DNA from 3 places in the Sporomusa sp. 246TCP1 genome. Region 1 is predicted to be linked to each of the others. Evidence: riboswitches for the same ligand, from Rfam matches in the RefSeq annotation. Region 1 holds a riboswitch; each other region holds the start of a gene.
What was found. A riboswitch is a leader RNA that binds a small molecule or an ion and turns the genes downstream of it on or off. The one in region 1 is predicted to bind cyclic di-AMP.
Positions count from the first base shown of each region.

Region 2: another riboswitch for cyclic di-AMP. It lies ahead of AC1ECB_RS21430 (APC family permease); the one in region 1 lies ahead of AC1ECB_RS06685 (peptidoglycan-binding protein).
Region 3: another riboswitch for cyclic di-AMP. It lies ahead of AC1ECB_RS04205 (C40 family peptidase); the one in region 1 lies ahead of AC1ECB_RS06685 (peptidoglycan-binding protein).

Region 1 covers NZ_CM170492.1:1,347,468-1,350,590, forward strand. The annotation lists gene AC1ECB_RS06675 (3D domain-containing protein) at 1-63, shown strand, start outside; gene AC1ECB_RS06680 (L,D-transpeptidase family protein) at 154-876, shown strand; cyclic di-AMP (ydaO/yuaA leader) riboswitch at 984-1,128, shown strand; gene AC1ECB_RS06685 (peptidoglycan-binding protein) at 1,192-1,791, shown strand; gene AC1ECB_RS06690 (DMT family transporter) at 1,921-2,373, shown strand; gene AC1ECB_RS06695 (acyl-CoA dehydrogenase family protein) at 2,478-3,123, shown strand, end outside.
Region 2 covers NZ_CM170492.1:4,537,083-4,540,205, reverse strand. The annotation lists gene feoB (ferrous iron transport protein B) at 1-498, shown strand, start outside; cyclic di-AMP (ydaO/yuaA leader) riboswitch at 929-1,066, shown strand; gene AC1ECB_RS21430 (APC family permease) at 1,126-2,973, shown strand.
Region 3 covers NZ_CM170492.1:880,755-883,877, reverse strand. The annotation lists gene AC1ECB_RS04210 (ABC transporter ATP-binding protein) at 1-430, opposite strand, end outside; gene AC1ECB_RS04205 (C40 family peptidase) at 551-1,219, opposite strand; cyclic di-AMP (ydaO/yuaA leader) riboswitch at 1,224-1,361, opposite strand; gene AC1ECB_RS04200 (glycosyltransferase family 2 protein) at 1,435-2,418, opposite strand; gene aroH (chorismate mutase) at 2,564-2,923, opposite strand; gene AC1ECB_RS04190 (hypothetical protein) at 3,014-3,123, opposite strand, start outside.

The DNA.
Region 1 (3,123 bases):
AATACCAGACAAGAAGCGCTGGATTATGGGATTCAAAATGTGAAAGTATATGTTCTTAAATAACCGGCTTCGGCCGGCTTTTCTTTGCTCATATCCCTTTGGGTGGCTGCATATATTTGGGAATGAATATGCTATCTACAAGGAGGGGACAAAGTGAATTCCATTTTATCATTTGGATTCAGAAAATCACCGATATTTTATGGTATAGCAATTTTTGCGATTTTGAGTATTGTTTTTAGTATTATTGGCTTTGAGTATATGGATGAACAAGAACTGGCATCAATAGATACCACCAGTCAACCAACCAACGCACCCACAGGCAAAGTGAGTATAGTAATAAATACTCAATCTAAAGTACTTGAAGTTTATAATGATGACCAGATATATAAAAAATACAGGATTGCAGTAGGCAAAAGCAAAACCCCGACGCCGATCGGGGAGTGGAATGTGGTATGGAAAGACTATAATTGGGGAACTGGATTTGGAACACGCTGGATGGGATTAAATGTTCCTTGGGGCACTTATGGCATTCATGGGACAAATAAACCCTGGTCAATAGGTCAATTTGCCAGTCATGGTTGCATTAGACTGCGTAATAAAGATGTTGAAGAATTGTTTGAATGGATTCCGATTGGGACTCCGGTGCGTATTGATGGTCGAAAGGCTATAATTAAAAGAAACCTTAAATATAAAACTTCAGGATCTGATGTTGTTGCCTTACAAATGAAACTCAAAGAACTTGGCTACTTTCAGGGTAGAGCAGATGGCTTGTTTGGCACTATGACTGAAGAAGCTGTTAAGGCTTATCAGGCAGATAAGGGAATTACCACTACCGGTGTAGCTACCAAAGAGTTTTGTGCCGCGTTAGGGATATAGAATTAGTAAGAAATTCTATCAGAATATCAAGAAGTTGACGAAAATAGCAGATAAGTGTAAAATACAACCTAGTACTGGATTTGACCAAACTGATATTCCGGTGTATTCTATGTATAATGCCGAATCCTTATAAGGTACGGGGGACCCAATACACATATAGGGGTGAATCCGCTAACGCGGTAGGGCGTTCTTAAGCTCTTCTCTTTGGCCCGAATCCGACAGCTAACCCCGGAGGCTAATGCTTAAGGTTTTGTGTTTTGCTTTGCAGTGCATGACAGCTAACCTTAGAGGCATACTGAAAAGAGAGGTGATCGATTGGGAAAACTTTTTTTAAAGGTCTTTTTTTTGCTTTCTTTACTGATAGCCGTAAGCATTCCCTCGGTGAGCATGGCTGCGGGACCACAGGAGCAACCCACTATAATGCTCGGGGCACGCGGCGATAATGTGCGGATTGTACAAAAATATTTGGCTGACAGTGGTTTTTATTCAGGAGACATTGACGGTATATTTGGTCCAATTACTGCAAAGGCTGTAAAAGAATTTCAACATAGTTCCTCTCTTAACGTAAATGGTATTGTTGATAAAGAAACCTTTGCCTATTTGGGACGGCTGGCTGGGGTGCCAAGCCGGTATAGCCGTGCCCTTAGTATGAAAGCATCGGCCTACTCTGCGTATGACCCGGGTAATGGCAGCTATACCTATGGCGGAAACCTTTTGCGTAAGGGTTTGGTTGCTGTCGATCCAGCAGTTATTCCTTTAGGAACCCGGCTATATATCCCAGGATATGGCTATGCAATAGCTGACGATATTGGTGGTGCAATAAAGGGCCAGCGTATCGATTTAGCATTTGATAATCGCCGTGAGGCATTGAATTTTGGCGTGCAAAGAGTAACTGTGTATGTAGTTGACGGATAAATTGCAGGTTGCGGCCTGCTTTTTTTGTTTACTGATAGCAGCTAATGTTATTATCCCCCAAGAATATTAAGAAGCATCAAGTACTATACTACTGATAGAATTTGAGAATTTCATGGGGGTTGGTTAGGATTGAATTTTATCTCAAGTGAAATGCTGCCGTTGGTGCTGGCTTTTGTATCTGGGGTGTTAATGGCAGTGCAGGGATCGATTAATAGTGGTTTGAGTAAGGTTATTGGACTGCTCGAGGCTACGTTTGTTGTTCAACTTACGGGAACTATTTTAGTCATGATGCTACTGTTTATCGGTAATCTGGGCAAAGGCAATCTGTCTGCATGGCAGGAGGCACCATGGTATTCCTGGCTAGGAGGTATTCTTGGTGTTGCCATAATCTATTTGGTAGTCGCCAGCATTCCCAGTGTCGGTGTTGCCAATGCCACTACGGCCATTATTGTTGGACAAGTATTAACAGCAATCATAATTGACTACTTGGGGGGATTTGGTCTTGAACGTATGGCTTGCAGTCCCAAGCAGCTAATTGGCTTGGTATTACTCGCAGTTGGTGCTAGACTGCTATTAAAATAGTTTTTTTTATTTTTTTCTTAATTAAGGTGTTAACAAAAAAAAAATTATGCGGTATACTTATCATTAGGATTTTTTGGTAATGTACTAACACAAGGAGGCAAGGCATGGATTTTAACTTTACTCCCGATCAATTGGATATGCAAAAAATGGTAAGAGATTTTGTAGCGAAAGAAATTGCGCCTCACGCTTTAGAAATGGATAAAGAAGGTATAGTTCCCTCTGATTTATGGAAAAAGCTTGATGAGGCAGGCTTACTTAATTTAACTGTACCGGAAGAATATGATGGACCAGGTCTTGATGCACTCTCAATTGCTCTCATCTATGAAGAATTAGGTAAAGGGTGTGCTGGTGTAGCTACAACAACCGCTGCAAATGCTTTAGCTTCCTACCCAGTAGTACTCTTGGGGTCCGAAGAGCAAAAACGCAAAATGTTTAGTGTCATAAATGATGGTAATTTGGCCGCCTTTGCACTAACTGAACCAGGTGCAGGCTCAGATGCCGGAGCAGTTGCAACAACTGCTGTTAAAGACGGGAACGAGTATATACTTAATGGTACAAAATGTTTTATTACCAATGGTGGTATTGCTGAAATATATATTATTTTTGCCAATACTCGCAAAACTGCTGGTATCCGTGGATTGACAGCCTTTATTGTTGACAGGAACACACCAGGCTTCTCTGTTGGCAAGGAAGAAGAAAAGATGGGCATCAGAGCGTCAAATACTTGCGAATTAATTCTGGAAAACGTAC
Region 2 (3,123 bases), 2.8 Mb from region 1:
AACACTGAGTTATATCCGTGGGCCATGCGTTATCTGGAACTCAAGACTGAAAATGAAGAGCAGATTGAACACTTCCAGAAAGAAGAGGCTGGGGAAAAATTAGCCCAAAGCTATGCTGGACAGCTCGGCAAATTTATTGAGCCGGCTATTCGACCATTGGGCTTTGATTGGCGGTCAGGCATTGGTTTAATTGCGGCCTTTACCGCGAAAGAGGTTTTGGTTAGTACCATGGGTACTATCTATAATGTAGGTGAAGCCGATGAAGGGTCGGTTGCGTTGCAGCAAGCGCTGGCCAATGATAGCAGCTTTACCCCATTAATTGCCTATTCTCTGATGGTGTTTGTGCTTATCTATTCACCGTGCCTGGCAGCATTAGCAGTTATCAAACGGGAATCAAATTCCTGGAAATGGCCAATTTTTGCTACCGTATATACAACTACCCTGGCATGGATAATGTCGTTCTTAGTTTACCAAATAGGAAGTCTTCTGGGCTACTAGGGAAAAAGACGTGAGCGGGATGGATACGATAATTGTATTTATTTTCGGCTTAGTTGCGGGTGGCTATATAGCCAAAATTATTTGGCAGGAATTGCAGGGGAAAACGCGATGCCATTGTTCTAATAGCTGCGGAAATGATTGTTATTAATAAAGTCCAACCACTTCATTCAAACAAGTGGTTGGACTTTATTTATAAGAGTATATTGGTGTAATTTTCTTGGCCGTCTTTATGACAGTCCAGTCGCTATTTATAGCCGATAAACATGAATTTTTTGGGGAATGACGAGCCACAACACGCAAAAGAAAGCGTGACTGTGAGCGAAGAATCCAATATTGTTTAGTGAGTAGCCATGACATCTAGCAGGCGTTAAAGAAGCATAGGCGAACTTTATGTGCGATTAGAAAAGCAGTATGATTACAGTTAGTTAAACATAACATAATGCCGAGTTCCATTTTGGAAGCGGAGGAACCACTTTTTGGGGTTAATTTTGCCAATTAGGTAAAAGGGATGTTTTTCTCTTGTCATCCTACCCGTCAGCTAACTTCGCAGGCTAAAGCAGGGGTCGAAAGACCGACAGGTCTTTTTTTTGTGTTAAAAAAATGAATAATGAAACTGGAGGCGCTACTATGATGCGCGTACTTCGCCGATTACTTATCGGCAAGCCACTTCATAACCGGGAATTGGCTCACGAAAAACTTCCAAAATGGAAGGCATTGTCTATTTTTTCCTCAGATGCATTATCATCTGTTGCCTATGGTCCGGAACAAATAATGCTTGCGTTGGTTGCTGTTCCCAGCCTGGTAGCTTACGGGTTTATGGGGCCTGTGGCTATAGGTATTCTGTCACTGCTGGCTATTGTAGTGTTATCCTATGTGCAGGTGGCTAAAGCCAATCCTGAGGGTGGCGGGGCCTATACGGTGGCCAAGAAGAATCTGGGCAAGATGCCGGCGTTGGTGGCAGCTGGCTCAGTCTTTGCCGATTATGTACTGACAGCTGCGGTGAGTGTCTCGGCCGGCACAGCAGCTATTGTTTCGGCTTTTCCTGCCTTGGCGGGGCGGGAAGTTATCATTGATGTACTGGTTCTTTTTGCCATATTAATGCTAGTTAATCTGCGCGGAGTTCGGGAATCCTCCAATGCCTTCGTAATACCTACCTACGCTTTTTTGTTTGGTATCATCATTTTAATTGTAATAGGTATATGGAAGTCCGTTACTGTTGCTCCCTATCTGCTGCCACCAGAGTCCTTAGCCCGCCAGCAACTGGATTGGGCGATGTTGTTTGTGATTTTAAGGGCCTTTGCCAATGGTTGTAGTTCAATGACAGGGGTAGAAGCTATTGCAGATAGTGTTCCCATGTTCCGCAAGCCGGAAGCCCGTAATGCTGCTATTACTACGTACTGGATGGCTGGAACCCTGGGTTTTATGTTCCTGGGTATTACCTACCTTGTCATGCATTATCACATTTTACCGATAGCTGAGGTAACGGCTATGTCGCAATTGGCAGAAGAAATTTTTGGCCGTTCGGCTGCCTATTATTATATTCAAATTACTACAATGCTGGTGTTATATCTGGCAGGCAATACGGCCTACAACGGCTTGCCGGTGCTGTTATCTATTGTGGCTAAGGATGGGTATATGCCCCGTTATTTGGCGACACGTGGCGAGCGGTTGACATTTTCTAATGGTATTATTTTACTAACTGTCGCGGCTGCGTTGTTAATTATCGTGTTTCGGGGAAATACTGAGCATCTCATTTCGCTGTATGCTATTGGTGTATTTATTTCGTTTACTATTGCTCAATCCAGCATGGTCGTTCACTGGAACCGGGAGCGTGGTAAAGGATGGCAGGTTCGGGCGCTGCTAAATGGCATTGGTGCTACGACTACCGGTCTGGTTGTTCTTATTATTACTGTAACAAAATTTCTCTATGGTGCCTGGATTATCTTGTTGTTTATTCCTATTATGATTTATATCTTTACAGCCATCCGGGGCCACTATAACTCTATAGCCGATCAACTACATCTGCCGGAAGAATGCTATGAAAAGGGAGCGGCTACTTTTCCAGAGGGTAAACATATTGTTATTGTACCTGTATCGACAACAACGCGCGTGGTGTATGAAACCATTAAATATGCCAAAATGATTGGTGATAATATTTTGGCTGTTCATGTATCTAATAATGAAGAAACGACAAAGAAAGTTGTTGAAAAGTGGAAGCTGTGGGATCCGGGTATAGAATTAATCGTTATTCGTTCGCCCTACCGGTTACTAATGCGGCCACTCCTGCATTTTATTGAGAAGAAGGAGCGGGAAAAGGGACCAGATGATTATATCACAGTCATTATCCCTGAGTTTGAGACGCGGAAATCCTGGCACCGGCTCTTGCATAATCAGACTGGCTGGTTTTTGCGGAATACCCTTATTTGGAGGGAAAACGTTATTGTAACTACCGTTCCCTACCACTTGAAAGAATAGTAAAAGGGGGTTGTCTCATTTTTGAGGCAACCCCCTTTTACTATTCATTGATTGACTTTTATGATACTCGTTGATCTGCTGAAGTTTTGCTAGGCAGCAGCTTGACAAGCCCCTTGGTACTGGTTATAATTAAGCAGTATTCTCGCGTAG
Region 3 (3,123 bases), 470 kb from region 1:
GTAGATTGAGTGACTCAACAATAGCATCAGGAATACCTACCGTAACGGCCTGTTGAATAAACAATAGATCATTGGTAAATAGAGAAATAAGCTCACCTGACGGAGTTTTCATGAAATAGGCATAATCTAGTGACTGCAACTTACTGAACATATCCTGCCGCAGTTTAGCCAGCATCTTATTGCCGGCTTTTGCCATACTGCATCCATAAAAATAAGAAAATAATCCACGAATGAAGTATAGAATTATGATACCCGCAGTAATCAGATGCAAAAACGCAATATTGCCACTGGTCAGCGCATCGTCAATCAGCAGCTTAACTACCAGCGGCGCCGCCAAGCCCGCTAAACTTGCAACAATAAAACACAGTACCGCTGTTAAAGCTAATAACCAATAGGGTACTATGAACTTTCGCCAATAAAAACTAAACATAATAATATCTCCACTATAATAATGCTTGACTTTACACTTATATTGTCTCAGTTCCTATCGTTAAATACAAGTACCCAGGGGCAATAAAAAAGGAAGGCTGTCATGCCTTCCTTTCTTACTTTACATCACCCGGCGAGCACCGATGTAGCACGAACCCCAGTAACCACTATCTAGACTGTCAATTCTTACACCACTACTAGACGTAGCACTGATAAATCTACTATCACCAATATAGATGCCGACATGAGATGCTCCTGAAGTGTAAGTGCTAAAAAACACCAAGTCCCCAGGCTGAAGACGACCATAAGATACATGCCGCCCAACTTCAAATTGTTCATCAGCCATTCGTGGCAAATAGACGCCGCTCTGAGCAAAAACATAGCGAGTGAAGCCAGAGCAGTCAAAACCATCAGGACTTGTCCCACCAAATACATACGGTACACCTCTGTAACGCATGGAAGTCTGAATGATACGCCTTACCGAAGCAGTAGAGGAATCACGACTGGCTGGAATATCGCGTCCCATCAGAGCACGATAGGTTTGCGCTCCAATCACACCATCTGATTCAAGACCACGCTCTTTTTGGAAAGATTTAACGGCATTAAGCGTTAAGTTTCCAAAATCGCCGTCTGCTGCACCGGCATTAAACCCCAGATTATTAAGCTGAGCTTGAATAGCGGCAACATCATCTCCCTGGTCGCCAACCTCATATGTACCCGCAGCGTGAGCAAAAGCAGCTGTCCCTAAAAAGAGGCATAAAGCGACAATAAACCTGAAAAACTTTTGCAAATAGGTTTCTCCTCTCACTTGCCTCCGAGGTTAGCTGACGGGTTAGGGTTGCAGGCACCCTACTTGAAAAGCTGACGCTTATCAAGTTTCACCCCCTTAATTGGTTCCCCCGTACCAGAGCTGGATTCGGCTTTCTATAATGCTCTAAAACTATTATTCGGCTTAGATTTAGAAATTCCTTCCCAAAAATCGTGTTTTTTTTTACATTTATTAGGTCAAGTTCCTTTTTCGCCAAATGTCGCCTGTTTATCTTTTGCCACTTGCGTGCCGAGCTCAGCCCGCAACCAGTAAAGAGGACGCTGCTTTACTTCTTCAAATATCCGGCCAACATACTCTCCAATAATACCAATTCCCGCCAATTGCAAGCCGCCTAAAAGCAAAATACTGGCGGTAATTGTCGCCCAGCCAGGAACTGCTTCGGCGGTAAAAATTTTAATATAGAGAACATGCAGGGTTAGGCCAATGCTTACAGATCCCAACAGAATCCCGATGTAAAATGCAAAACGAAGTGGTGTTTTAGAATAAGCAGTAATCCCATCAAGGGCAAAATGCAGCATTTTTTTTAAAGAGAACTTAGATTGACCGGCAAACCGTTTGGGAGCAATAAATTCGATGTTCGTTTGACGGTAGCCAATTGCACTAATCATACCACGAATAAATCTGGCGCGTTCCCGAAAACGTCGAAAACTGTCTACAACCTGCTTGTCTAATAATCTAAAATCAGAACCACCCTCGGCAACCTGGACATTCGATAAGGCATTCATCAACTTATAAAACATACCTGAGGTGAAATTTTTAAACCAGGATACTCCTTCGGTATTTTTCCTGACTGTTTGGACAACCTGAAAGCCTTCCTCCCATTTACTAATTAACAACGGTACCATTTCCGGCGGATGTTGCATATCACCATCCATAGTAATTATCGCATCTCCCTGGGCATGGTCCAGGCCACAGGTTAAGGCCACCTGATGACCAAAGTTACGCGCCATAATAAGCGCCCGTACCCGCTTATCACCAGTAGCTAACCGCTCCAAAATAAGCGGCGTGGCATCACTTGAGCCATCATCGACAAAAATAATTTCAAAACAATAGGCCAGTTGTTCCATATGTTTAACAACTTCACTATAGAAATTATCAATATTTTCCTGTTCGTTATATACGGGCACAACAATAGATATCAGTTTATTGATTATATCCATCAACTATGCAAGCCTCCTTGTTACCACTATATTATTGCACTGCTGGCGAATGATTGCAAATACACACGAGAAAAAGTAAGCATAAAACCTGCTTTGCAAATTACAAAGCAGGTTTTATGCTAAAACGATAAGTCTATCGTTATCGCTAACTGTCTTGACGTAAACTGGCAGCGCCATGTAGGTAGACATTCTTAATGTCTTGCTGCCTCAAATCAGTATTCCACAAAATCAATACGCGAACACAAAGTGCCGGCGCATCAGGGCACTCGATTTCTTGCGTCCCGAATAGTGGTACTTGCGTCCAACCAAACTTTCTTGCCCCGGCTGCCGGAAAGGCAGCGTTTAAGTCAGGAGTCGAGCTAAAGATTACGGCCCCAATATCTTCGGTATTCAGCAAGTTTTCCCGTGAGATTGCCGCAAGCAGTTCGGCTACACATTCAAATATTTCTTCACGATTATTAGTTGTAACAGTTGTTGCACCACGAATACCGCGTAATATAATCACCACTCCTCAAGAAAGAATTAAGTAAAATCCCTTATATAATATACGCATAAATTAGCATTTTTCCTGCAAGCTTTGTACATTGTTTTGTAATTAATCCTGTTTTAGCGGTTTATTGCATCGGCAAGAACCACAGACATGGCACCGCCACCAACCGCATTCGGGGCAAACAGTATCTGACTGATTAAGTTCTATGTATTGTC